Salmonirosea aquatica: one gene and its partner. The protein of the gene in region 2 interacts with the protein of the main gene of each other region in a pairwise test. Links are inferred from orthologs where the notes say so. Each region holds a gene or a part of one and is shown on either strand. Other genes may lie near its edges.

Evidence for each region.
Region 1: the proteins of leuS (region 2) and ligA interact in binary tests that used the Escherichia coli proteins (3 or more experiments, as listed by UniProt). The link is inferred for Salmonirosea aquatica from one-to-one orthologs.

Annotation. Positions count from the first base shown.
Region 1 is NZ_WHLY01000002.1:5,933,090-5,939,320, forward strand. Bases 1-2,957 are described here. They hold ligA (NAD-dependent DNA ligase LigA), read right to left. Parts: upstream 2,545-2,957; coding sequence 457-2,544; downstream 1-456. Other genes in these bases: dapA (4-hydroxy-tetrahydrodipicolinate synthase), read right to left, coding at 1-335; rpe (ribulose-phosphate 3-epimerase), read left to right, coding at 2,711-2,957. In the rest of the region: more of rpe, read left to right, coding at 2,958-3,361; GBK04_RS25795 (M14 metallopeptidase family protein), read left to right, coding at 3,411-5,747; GBK04_RS31125 (hypothetical protein), read left to right, coding at 5,711-5,980; GBK04_RS25800 (OmpA family protein), read left to right, coding at 6,211-6,231. UniProt on the Escherichia coli protein: DNA ligase that catalyzes the formation of phosphodiester linkages between 5'-phosphoryl and 3'-hydroxyl groups in double-stranded DNA using NAD as a coenzyme and as the energy source for the reaction.
Region 2 is NZ_WHLY01000002.1:1,221,449-1,228,074, forward strand. What follows is about bases 1,639-4,990. They hold leuS (leucine--tRNA ligase), read right to left. Parts: upstream 4,650-4,990; coding sequence 1,839-4,649; downstream 1,639-1,838. Other genes in these bases: GBK04_RS06245 (T9SS type A sorting domain-containing protein), read left to right, coding at 1,639-1,766. Also shown: GBK04_RS06235 (hypothetical protein), read left to right, coding at 1-284; GBK04_RS06240 (glycerophosphodiester phosphodiesterase family protein), read right to left, coding at 300-1,169; more of GBK04_RS06245, read left to right, coding at 1,386-1,638; GBK04_RS06255 (porin family protein), read left to right, coding at 4,993-5,664; GBK04_RS06260 (hypothetical protein), read left to right, coding at 5,856-6,383; GBK04_RS06265 (copper resistance protein NlpE), read left to right, coding at 6,401-6,626.

The DNA of each region.
Region 1 (6,231 bases), 4.7 Mb from region 2 along the record:
TAATAGGGACAAACTGAAAGGAGGGCGTCGACACCCGTAAAATCGGTGGCAGCTATTGCTTCGAGAACCGCGCGGGTGTTGTTGCCCCCGAGCCCGTAAATAATGGGTAATTGGCGGGTGTTATGCTGTTTCGTGAATTCCAGCAGCGCCTTTTTCTCATCGGGCGAGGTCGTGGAGGTTTCACCGGTGGTACCCTGCACCACCAGGTAATCCACGCCCCCCTCAGAAACGAATTCAATGAGGTTTTTAAGCCCTGGGTAGTCAATATTCTCGTGTTCGTCAAAAGGGGTTATCAGGGCCACGCCCACGCCTTTGAATCGCTCGTCCAACGCCATGTAAAGTGTATTGAGGGGTACGCCCCCGCGTTTAGAAATTTGGGATTGGAATACCTACCGATCATTCGATCAATGGTTCCTATTTTTTTGCAAAGGTAAAACCCTTGGCGGATATTTGGATTTAAGAAGTAAGCATTGCCACGAATTCTTCCTCCGACAGAATCGTCACGCCAAGTCGCTTCGCTTTTTCCAGCTTGGATGGTCCCATATTTTCACCGGCTACCAGGTAGTTGAGCTTACCCGAAACCCCGCTCAGTACGCGTCCCCCATTCGCTTCAATCCTGGCTTTCAGCTCATCCCGATCAAAGTGCTGAAAAACGCCCGAAATCACGAAGGTTTTGCCCTGGAGCGTATCTGATTCGATTTCAATGGGTACCTCGTCGGTAGCAAAGTTCAGCCCGGCCATCCGAAGACGCTCGATCAGGCGTTGGTTTTCGGGATCGCTGAAATAGTCGCGCACACTCTGCGCAATCCGACCCCCGATTTCGGGTACGTTAACGAGTTCTTCCAGGGAGGCGGTCATAAGGGCATCCATGTTTCGAAAATAGGCCGCCAGCTTTTCCCCCACTGTGGCTCCCACGTAGCGGATACCCAGGCCAAACAGCAGGTTTTTGAAGGGTACCTCTTTCGAACTTTCGATTCCTTTCAGGATATTTTCCACGGTTTTTTCGCGGAAACTGATTTTCTTGGTTTTTCCGGTTTCTTCGTTGAGAATTTCTTTTTCCAATCCCAGCAATGAATCGTAGTTCAGGTCGTAGAGATCGGCCACCGTATGAACCAAACCTTTATCGAAAAGTAATTCTATTTTGCCCTCACCCAGGCTATCGATGTTCATGGCCCGGCGCTGGATGAAATGCTCGATTTTCCCCCTCAATTGGGGCGGACAACCACGCTCGTTGGGACAGTAAAAAGCTACTTCACCCTCCGGCCGAATCAGGGTAGTCCCGCATTCGGGGCAATGGGTAGGAAAATGGATTTGTTCCGTATCAAACAGGGTGCGCTGGGTATGGTCCACTCCCGTAATCTTGGGAATGATTTCGCCGCTTTTTTCGACAAATACCGTATCGCCCAAATGCAGCCCAAGCCGTTCCAACTCGTTGGCATTGTGCAGGGTAGCCCGTTTGACCTGAGTGCCGGAAAGGTGCACCCCCCTGGCTTTCTCATAGGGTACCCCCCGCTCGGATAACGCCGATAGGTTGGCTACGGGAGTCACCGCGCCCGTTCGACCTACCTGGTAGGATACGAAACGCAGCAGGGCCGGTTTGTTTTCCGCTTTGTATTTGAAGGCAATAGCCCAGCGTGGGCTTTTCGAAGTGCTGCCCAATTCGCGTTGTTGGGCATAATCGTTTATTTTCAATACAATTCCATCCGTGGCAAGGGGTAGCTTGTATCGTTTTTCCTCCCATTCATGGATAAAAGCAATAGCTTCGTCGATCGTATGGCATTTTCTCCAACCCGGTGAAACATTGAACCCCCATTTCTGTAGACCGATCAGGCTTTCCTCGTGTGACTGAAAAATGTCCTCATCGCTCAGAAAGGAATAAACATAGCAATCGAGACCGCGGCGAGCTGTCTCGGCGGAGTCCTGTAGCTTGAAAGCGCCGGAAGCCGCATTTCGGGGGTTGGCATACAGGGAGTCGCCGGTAGCCTCGAGTTCGGCATTGAGCCGTTCGAATGAGCTGAGAGGCATAAATCCCTCGCCACGTACCTCTAAAAACCCAGGTATGGCATCGCCCGAAATCCGTAAAGGCAACGAACGGATCGTTTTCACATTGGCAGTGATATCATCCCCCCGGGTACCGTCGCCCCGGGTAACGCCCCGCTGTAAAAGTCCATCCTCGTAGGTAAAACTGAGAGAAATCCCGTCGAACTTCAACTCGCACACGTACTCGTGGCTCTCCTCGCCCAGCCCTTTTTTCACACGCTCATCAAAGCTTCGCAGCTCCGCCTCGCTATACGTATTATCCAGCGATTGCATGGGGTACCTATGGTAGACCGTCGGAAAGTTTTTGGTGATGGTACCTCCTACCCGCTGCGTGGGTGAATCAGCCAATTTCAAGGCTGGATGCTCGTTTTCTAACGATGTCAGCTCTTTTAACAGTTCATCAAACGCCTGGTCGGATATTTCAGAGACGCTGTCCTGATAGTACCTGTCATTGAAGTAGTTGATTCGATCGGTCAGGTAGGCAATGCGTTCGGCAGGAGTCATGAATAGCAATACGTTGATTTACAAACAAATACAGGCTACTAGCCCAAACAAAAGGCCTACAACAAGCCGTTTTAGTCCTTTTATGCTTATTTTCGCTCAAAAGTAGCAAAAAGCAATCGGCCATCGAACAGCCGCCTTCAATTTCATTTCCCTCCCCTTTACCCATATGCCCTTAATCTCGCCTTCCATTCTTGCCGCTGATTTCGCCAATCTTCAACGTGACGTTGAAATGCTCAACCGTAGCGAAGCCGACTACATGCACGTGGATATAATGGATGGCATGTTCGTACCCAACATTTCGTTTGGCATGCCGGTGTGCCAGGCCGTGAATCGCCACGCTCAGAAACCCCTCGACGTGCACCTGATGATTGTGGACCCCGATCGGTACCTGAAGGATTTCCGCCAGGCCGGCGCTGAAATCATTACGGTCCATTACGAAGCCTGTCCCCACCTCCATCGCACGGTGCAACACATCAGGGAATTGGGCGCCCAGCCGGGGGTAGCCCTCAACCCGCATACTCCCGTCGAATTGCTGACCGATATTTTAACGGATATTTCCCTGGTACTGATTATGTCGGTCAATCCGGGTTTTGGCGGTCAAACCTTTATTGAAAATACCTACCGGAAAGTAAGGAAGCTGGCCGAGATGCGCCGCGAAAGCGGAGCCGATTTTTTGATCGAAATCGATGGGGGCGTGAACAGTGAAAACGCCCCCCCTCTGCTAAAGGCAGGCGCGGATATGCTGGTAGCCGGTAGCTTTGTCTTCAAATCGCCTGATCCCCTCCAAACGATTTCCATTCTGAAAAACACCGAATAATGTACGGCTTACAGCAACCCTCCTTACTAACATACTATTCAACCAAGGCATGAAAAACCTCTACGTAATCCTGCTGGTTCTCCTGAGTTCCGTGCCTCTTGCCGCGCAAAACAGCTACTACTTCCCGGGTAGGAAATTCAATCCCAACATTCTTTCCCCGGATGCTTTCCTGGGGTACTCCGTAGGTACCCACCATACGCGCTACGATCAGATCGTGGCGTATTTCGAGTACCTGGGTACCGTTTCGAATCGTGTGAAATTCCAGACAACGGGTCGTACGTACGAGTACCGCCCGCAGTTGATGGTGGCCTTCAGTAGCCCGGAGAATCTGAAAAATCTGGAAAGCATCCGTCAGAACCATATTAAGCTGGTGGACCCTGCCGCTACCATGCCGGATATTAAGGCCATGCCCGTAGTGCTTCAACTGGGATACAATGTGCATGGCAACGAAGCTTCGGGCGGCGAGGCTTCTATCCTAACGGCCTACTACCTGGCGGCGAGTGAAGATCCGGAAATCCAGAATACCCTGACCCACGCGGTTATTTTCATAGAACCCGTCATCAATCCCGACGGTCGTGACCGCTTTGTGAATTGGGTGAATATGCACAAAGGCATGCCGCCCGTTTCGGACCCTAACGATCGTGAACATAATGAAGTGTGGCCCAGTGGGCGGGTGAATCACTACTGGTTCGACCTGAACCGCGATTGGTACTTGGCGGTGCATCGCGAAAGTCGAAACCGGCTGAATTTCTACCATCAGTGGTACCCCAACGTCGTGACCGACCACCACGAAATGGGTACCAACTCCACTCATTTTTTTGAACCTTCCAAGAAAAGCGCCGAGAATCCCCTCGTGCCCGACTACGTGTACCGCACCCTCAACGACACCTTTGCCCGATACTTCGAGACGGCCATGAACGAGATCGGTTCGCTGTATTATTCCAAGGAGTCATTCGACAACCTGTATCCCGGCTATGGCTCAAGCTACCCCGATATCGAAGGTGGCATTGGTTTCCTGTTCGAGCAGGGCAGCTCCCGGGGACACGTGCAGGAAAGTCAGAACGGATTGCTGACGTTCTCGTTTGCAGTCCGTAATCATCTGGTCAACGCCCTGGCTACGATCCGGGGAGCCGTTGCAGAGCGCGAAAACCTGCTTCGTTTCCAACGGGAGTTTTTCGATTCGGCCCTGGCGGCGGCGAAAAAGAACCCGATCAAGGGCTACGTGGTGAGTGCGGGCGATGACGAAACCCGGAGCCGGGCTTTCTTGAATACGCTACTGCTGCACCGGATCCAATGCTATCCCCTGGACAAAGAAATGAAGCAGGAAGGTCAGACCTTCCTCGCGGGCCGTAGCTACTACGTACCCATGAACCAGCCCCAGTACCGCATGATACAGTCCGTTTTTGAAAAACCAGTTACCTTTGCCGACAGTATTTTTTACGATGCCTCGGCCTGGAACCTACCCCTGGCCTACGGACTGAACCACACCGAAATCAGATCCGGCAACGTGTCTACCGGCAATCCGGTCACCTTCGAATCTTTGGCGATTGCGCCGGTACCTTTTGAAAAAAGCAGGTACGCCTACCTGTTACCCCCTACGGATTTCAACACCCACAAGGCTTTGTACCAACTGCTTTCTGCGGGCAATTTGGTTAAGGTAGGTCAAAAACCCTTCCGCACCGGGACCGATCAGGGTGAGAAATCCTTCGGCAGTGGTACCCTGCTCATTCCTGTACAAGCGCAGAAAACAACTTCTGACTCTTTGTATAAAAAACTGATAGAAATCGCTGCTTACACGGGAGTACATTTTTACTCAGTAAAAACAGGGTACAGCCTGGAAGGGGTTGATTTGGGAAGCAACACCTTTGAAACCGTCAAGCTTCCCAAAGTGCTGATGCCGATCGGCCAGGGTACCAGTCAGTACGAGGCGGGGGAAGTTTGGTTCATGATGGATCAATACTTAGGCATGCCCATTACAAAAGTGGAGTTGGGTGATCTCGGCAGGGTCAATTTGGGTGAATATGATGTCATTGTGATGGTCAGTGGACAGTACCCTTCGGAAGCTGGATTTGTAGGAAAACTGAAAACCTGGGTCGAGGGAGGGGGTACCTTAGTAACTTTCAAATTGGCATCGGAATGGGCTATTAAAAATAAACTGGTCGCGGAGAAAATCCGAAGCCTGAAAGACAGTTCTAAGACCCAGGAGCGTCTCGATTACAGTAAAGCCGTCGATCAGGAAGGGGCTAAATATACGGGGGGGCCATCTTTCTGGCTGATCTCGATACCACGCATCCCTTGGGATATGGTTTTACGGACCGCAAGATCGCCCTATACCGTAATAGTAACACTTTGCTGGAAATCTCGGAGAACCCCTACGCTACTGTAATTCAGTACGACAAAAACCCGCTCCTCAACGGGTACGTTCATCCGCAATCTCTGAAAAAAATCGCTTCCTCGGCGGGCTTGCTGTCCACGACGGCCGGACGGGGACATATTCTTTTGTTTTCTGATAATCCCAATTTCCGGGGTACCTGGCTGGGTACCAGTCGACTTTTTTTCAATGCGTTATTTTATGGTAAGACCATTTCTACCCCCGCAGTAGGCTCCTCTAAAGAGTAGTTTGCTTTTTTTCGGTAAATTCAAATTTCAAATTGTTTTTAAGAAGAGGGTACCTTAGTGAGTGAGGAAGTGTGATTGCCTTTTAAGTCGCCTACCTCTGCCCAATATTTTAACAATTCAGTGCTTAGTTCGACCAGAGGCCCGTTTGGGTGCAGAGAAGCAAATCAATGCGTTTTGGCAAGGAATTGACTGGTGAATTCGTTCAACCATAAAAGTGAGGTGTGCTAACTATGAATTATTTTCCATTGAAT
Region 2 (6,626 bases):
ACGATGGCAAAACCAAACTACTGCGCCGCTATACCGCCCGGCTCGATCCGGTAGAGCGCAATGGCTATAATGAAAACGTACAGTACGACTACGAATACACCAAGGGCGATGACCTTTTCCTGCAAAGCCTCGATGGGTCACTCGTGCCGATAAAGCTCAACGAAAGGAGTCTGCTTGCTAAATTGTCGGATCAGCGGGGAGCCCGCAATATCGTGCAGGAGCAGAAACTGAACCTACGTTCGGAGAAAGATGTCATTGCTTTGTTAACCAAACTGGAGCAGTAGTTCGTTACCCATTCTCTACCTGATCAGATTGAGCGCCCGTCCGGCTTCCAGGGGCCGGTCGGTCGAAAGGACATCAGCGCCATTCTCCACAAACCGGCGGTAGGTACCATCGCCCCGGGCTTCGGCCATGCCATCCAGATTACCCAAGGTACCCAGAATCGTCATGATCTTTTTTTTGTGTAGGAACTCGTAGAGGTCCGCCGGGGGTTCGCGGGTACCCACGAAGGCAATCATACGGTTGTCGGGAATGCCCGCCGCGTGCAGGCGGTCGTACTCCTCCCGATTTCGGATGGTAACCGAAATCATCAGTCGGCGGTCCAGGCGATGCACGAGTTCGGCCTGAGTGGCGGTGTAGGTAATAATCGCGGCGTAGTTTTCAGCTTTGGCATTTTGCACAGCTTCCACTACCCAGCGGTAGGGTACGTCTTTCTTGACGTCCAGCGTGTAGATAACTTTTCCATTCCCCCATTTCAACACTTCATCCAGCGTGGGAATGCGGTACTTGGTAGCAACACCACGGTGATCTTCCAGAAAAAGCGTTTGGGCGTAGGTCCAGGTCTGCTCGCTGACTTTGCCGGTACCGGTACTCGTGCGCTCGTAGGTGTCGTCATGCATCATCAGCAGTATACTATCCTTCGTAATAGAAATATCGCACTCGATGACAACGGGCATCTGTCGGGCCAGGTAGCCGAACGATTCGAGGCAATTTTCGGGATAGCCCGCATAGGTACCCCCGCCCCGGTGGGCGCTGATTATGGGGGTTTTATGGCTGCTGTATTGAAGATAATTCGATAAGTTATTGATCAGCAAATGATTGCGGGATGAACATCCGCATATTCCCGCTACCAAGCCGACTACAACGGCGCCCCATTTGACAAATTTCACTCCCAATTGTATTACGGTTGTACCACACTTGACTACCAGTCCAACGACCGGGCCGACAAGTTCGTATGCCTTTAAATTACTATTCTCCCCTTTCTACACCACTCATCCTTTCAATTTTCCGTTCCTGTACTTTGTATTACATAGTACCTTCCTATACCCCACCTTTGTAGAGTCAATAACGACAAATATTAGCCAAAACTTAAAAAACAAAAAGCCATGAAAAATTCATTCAAATCCCTTATCTGCGCTTTGGCGCTTGGTACTACAGTAGCATTTGCCGGTCCTGGCGAAAGCGCTAAAAAACCCACCACCTTCGCTACGGTGATTTACAAAAACATCGACGGGGGCATCAACGTCAACGTCGAGAAAAAAGGACTCGCCACGGCCGCCGTGATCATTACCAACGCCAAGGGCGACGTGCTGGCTCGTGAAGGCATCGGCCGCAAGCAAATGAAAACCGCCATCAAGTTCAACCTGAAAGACCTGAACGATGGTGAATACAAAGTGATGGTAGCCAGCAAAGGCGAAGAAGTAGTGAAAGAATTCTCCATCACCAGCGAAAAATCGGTAATCGAGCGCACACTGACGTTCGAGTAATCCAACAACTTTTAAAGGGTATAGTGAGAAATAGTGACGAATCGGGAGGGGCCATTACCCCTCCCGATTTTTTTATAATACCACGTTCACGATCCGCTTGGGTACCACAATCACCTTTTTTGGAGCTTTGCCATCCAGCCATTTTTGCACGATTTCGTTGGCGAGCACGGCTTTTTCTACCTCGGCGGGTGGCGTGTCGAGGGCGAACGAAAGCGTAGCCCGTACCTTACCGTTGATCTGAATCGGATATTCGAACACATCGTCGGTAACGTACTCCTGCTGCCAAACCGGAAAAGTGGCTTTGGTAAGGGTACCTGGCTCATTGCCCAGGGCGGCGTACAACTCTTCGGTAATGTGCGGCGCGTAGGGCGACAACAACACGACCAGCTCAGTCAGGATGCTTTTCTTAAAACATTTCAAGGTACCCAGCTCATTGACACACACCATGAAGGCACTCACGGCGGTGTTGAACGAGAAGCTTTCGATGTCTTCCTGTACCTTCTTGATGGTTTTGTGGAGTACCTTCAGTTCTTCCTTAGTAGGTACCTCGTCTTTCACGAGCCATTGTCCGGCATCGTTATAGAACAAGCGCCAGAATTTGCGAATAAAGCGGTAGGTACCGTCGATGCCATTGGTGTTCCAGGGTTTGGCCTGCTCGAGCGGACCGAGGAACATTTCGTACAGCCGCAGCGTATCGGCCCCGTAGCGCTCCACGATGTCGTCGGGGTTGACGACGTTGAACTTGGACTTGGACATCTTTTCCACTTCCACACCGCACAGGTACCTGCCCTCTTCCAGAATAAATTCAGCGCCCTCTCCCGCAATGTCGGGACGGGTAGCTTTGAATTTTTCAATATCCAGCACGTCGTTTTCCACGATATTAACATCCACGTGCAATGCGGAAACTTCGTATTGAGCCCGCAAACCCGCACTTACGAAAACAGGTTTGGAATAATCATCACCCTTCACGCGATACACAAAGCTACTCCGTCCCTGAATCATCCCCTGGTTGATGAGCTTCTTGAATGGCTCTTCTTCGGGTACATAGCCGCGGTCTTTCAGGAATTTGTTCCAGAAACGGCTGTACAGCAAATGGCCCGTGGCGTGCTCGGTCCCGCCGAGGTACAGGTCCACATCGCGCCAGTAATCGATGGCTTCCGGGGAAGCAAATTCATGGGAATTATGGGCGTCCATGTAGCGGTACCAGTACCAGCTACTGCCCGCCCAGCCAGGCATGGTACTCAGCTCGTAATCATATTTTCCGTGGTACTTCCAATCTTCGGCCCGGCCCAGCGGTGGCTCGCCGGTTTCGGTGGGCAGGTACTTATCCACGGATGGTAATTCCAGCGGCAGCTCGGATTCAGGCATCAAGTAGGGAAGCGGCTGGCCGTTTTCATCGTTTTTGTAGTAGACAGGTACGGGTTCGCCCCAGTAGCGCTGCCGACTGAATACGGCATCACGGAGCCGGTAGTTGACTTTTCCTTTTCCGATGTTACGCTCTTCCATCCATTGAATCAAAACCGGGGTAGCTTCGGCGTACGACAAGCTGTTGATGATGCCGGAATTGATGTACCTACCCTCTTTGGTGGGGTCGGCTTCAGTTTCAATATTCTGCTGCCCGTCCAGAATCGGAATGATCGGCAAGCCGAAGTGCGTGGCAAAATTCCAGTCGCGCTGATCGCCTGAAGGTACCGCCATCACCGCGCCCGTCCCGTAGCCCGCCAGCACGTAGTCGGCGATGTAGATAGGTACCTTTTGGTCGTTGAACGGATTGATGGCGTACGCGCCGGTGAAAGCGCCGGAAACGGTTTTGACGTCTGATACGCGGTCGAGTTCGGAACGTTTTTTGGTACTTTCTATATAATCTTTAATTTCCGCCTTCTGCGCTTCGGTCGTAATCTGATCGACCAGTTCATGCTCAGGAGCCAGCACCATGAAGGTCACGCCGTAGATGGTATCCACGCGGGTCGTGAAAACTTCGATGGTGCGGTCGGGGTACCCTTCCACCCCGAATTTGACCATCGCGCCCACTGATCGGCCGATCCAGTTGCGCTGCTGTTCTTTGAGCGATTCCGTCCAGTCGATCGTATCCAAGCCGTCCAACAGTCGCTGCGCGTAGGCCGTGATGCGCATCATCCACTGGCGCATGAGTTTCTGCTCCACCGGAAAACCGCCGCGCTCCGAAACGCCGTCTTTCACTTCGTCATTGGAAAGTACCGAGCCCAGCCCGGCGCACCAGTTCACGGTGGCGTCGGCCACGTAGGTCAGGCGGTACTTAAGCGTCATTCGGTATTGTTCGTCCGCACTCATGGCCTTCCACTCGGCGGCCGTAAACAGTGGCGTATCTTCGTCACAGGGCGCATCGACCCGTCCGTTGCCCCGGTGACCAAACTCCTGTGTCAGGGTACCTATTGGTTCAGCCCGGTCGGTTTTGTTATTGTACCAGCTGTTAAACAACTCTCCAAAAATCCACTGCGTCCACTTGTAATAAGCCGGATCGGAGGTACGTACCTCCCTACTCCAGTCGTAGCTGAACCCTAAATTCTTTAATTGCTCGATGTAGCGGGTAATATTTTGCTCGGTCGTCAGGGCCGGATGTTGGCCCGTCTGGATGGCGTACTGCTCAGCAGGTAGCCCGAAGCTATCGAACCCCATGGGATGCAATACGTTAAAGCCTTTGAGACGCTTATAGCGTGAATAAATATCCGAGGCGATGTACCCCAGCGGATGTCCCACGTGCAAGCCCGCCCCCGACGGATAGGGGAACATGTCCAAAACGTAATACTTGGGTTTGGAGGGATCGATGACGACGCGATTGGTATGCTGCTCGTCCCAGAATTGTTGCCATTTTTGTTCAATTACGCGGTGGTTGTACTCGCTCATTCTGCTAATGGATTGATGTTAACGGGATTCAAGGTCGTGGGGTAGCCCGGAACGACGGCGCAAAATTAGCGTTTTCACCCGTGGTACCGGTGTTTCTTCCATAAAAGCCCGGCAAAAAAGTGGTTTCAGTGCCAAAATACTTCATAGAGGAAGCTTCTGCCCTCGCGTCATTCCTTGTTTTTCCGGTTCAATTGCGAATAGTAAAAACTACCTGACTCCGGCGAAACGATTCGGGGAAACTCCTACCCATTTTCCTATTCTTTTCTTTTTTACCCCCCTCTAATCCCAATGGCATTCTATTTTTAGTACAATTCTCAATCACTTATATTTTAAATTACAAACCATGAAAAAGTTATTCATCGTGGCGGTTGCCACACTGCTAAGTTTCGCTGCTACAGCACAGGAATATGATCCTTTCTTCCGCCTGGGTCTTAAAGCCGGGGTAAATTTATCCAACATCCGGGGCAATGACCTCTCACTGGGCTCAGGTAGCACGGGCTTCGACTTCAAAAACAATGACAATCGTTCTACCGGGTTTGCCGGAGGTATTTTCATGCGGTTCGGACGCGAGTTCTACGTACAGCCCGAAATAATGCTCTCCCAAAAAGGAGGTAAATTCGACGTGTACAAGACCGGATTAACCAACGATGAGGGCGAGTTGGACGTGCGTTTCAGTAATCTGGACATTCCTGTATTGTTGGGTTATCGCATCGCCAAAATCTTCCGGATCAACGTGGGACCCGTAGCTTCATTCCGCTTATCGGATAGCGGAAAAATCAGCGATTCGTTCAATAAGTACACCGAAGGGAATACCGAAGCTACTTTTGATAATAACGTAGCGATTGGGTACCAGGCGGGTATTGGACTGGACTTCGGACGCCTAAGCCTGGATGTGCGCTATGAGGGCAATGTGAACGATGTTGTCAACATTAACTACAACAACGCCAGCACGGCCTCCAAATTCGGCAAAAAGAGCAACCTGTTCCAGGCTACCCTGGGTTTTGCTATTCTGTAAGACAGAAATTATTTGATTTTTGACAAACGGCGATCACGATACAGTGATCGCCGTTTCTTTTTTTGCTGTGAGCAAGTTTTTGGGAATAAATCAAGAATGCGCGTGACACTCCGTGATTTCTGCTAAGGTACCCGGGCATTTAAACACATTTATCCGATATTTGTCCAACCTGCCAAACAAGCATTAAGGTTATGACAACGATCAAAAAACTCATTTTTATAGGATGTATGGGCATCCTTAGCCAATGCGCTACCACTTCCCCTAGCCAAAGTCCCTCTATGGGAGGCGGCAACGCCCGGGTCGATGTCGAAGGATCGGCGGATACCGACAACAGCCTGCTGTCGAAGGGCTGTCCGCTGGATAAGTTGCAGTGGCTTTATGCAAGCCAACAGTTCGATAAGGCCAAACAAAATCAACTGGCCGAAAAAATCACCCAATCGGCCCAGGCCGATGCCGCCACTATGGATCGCCTGGTAGCCAACAAGAACACCAATCCGATGGCTGTTTCATCCGCGCTCAAGACGTATATTGAGCAAGCCTCCAAGTCACGCACCCCAGTAAGCGATGAGTTTTATCAACAATATGTCAACAGCCGTATGACCATGTGCGCGGTAATCGACGCGCTTCGCAGTGGCTCGATCAAACAGGAAGACAGCCCCAAGGTAGCGGGAAATACCTTCCGGGATGTTGCCAAATCGTTTGAGAAATTTAATAACTAAAACCTGTTGGATTCGTAATGAAAAATGTCTGGCTGATGCTTGGCTTTGTGGCCTTTGTTTTGGGAAGTTGTACTTCCTCAACCAATTCAGCATCCAATTCCACAGATACTACTATCACCCAATCGGTTACTGATCAGGATCGGTCTTTGCCTGACTCTGCCGACTACGCAGGTACCTACACAGGCGTACTTCCCTGCGCCGATTGTGAGGGTATACAAACTGAAATCACCCTGCACACGGACA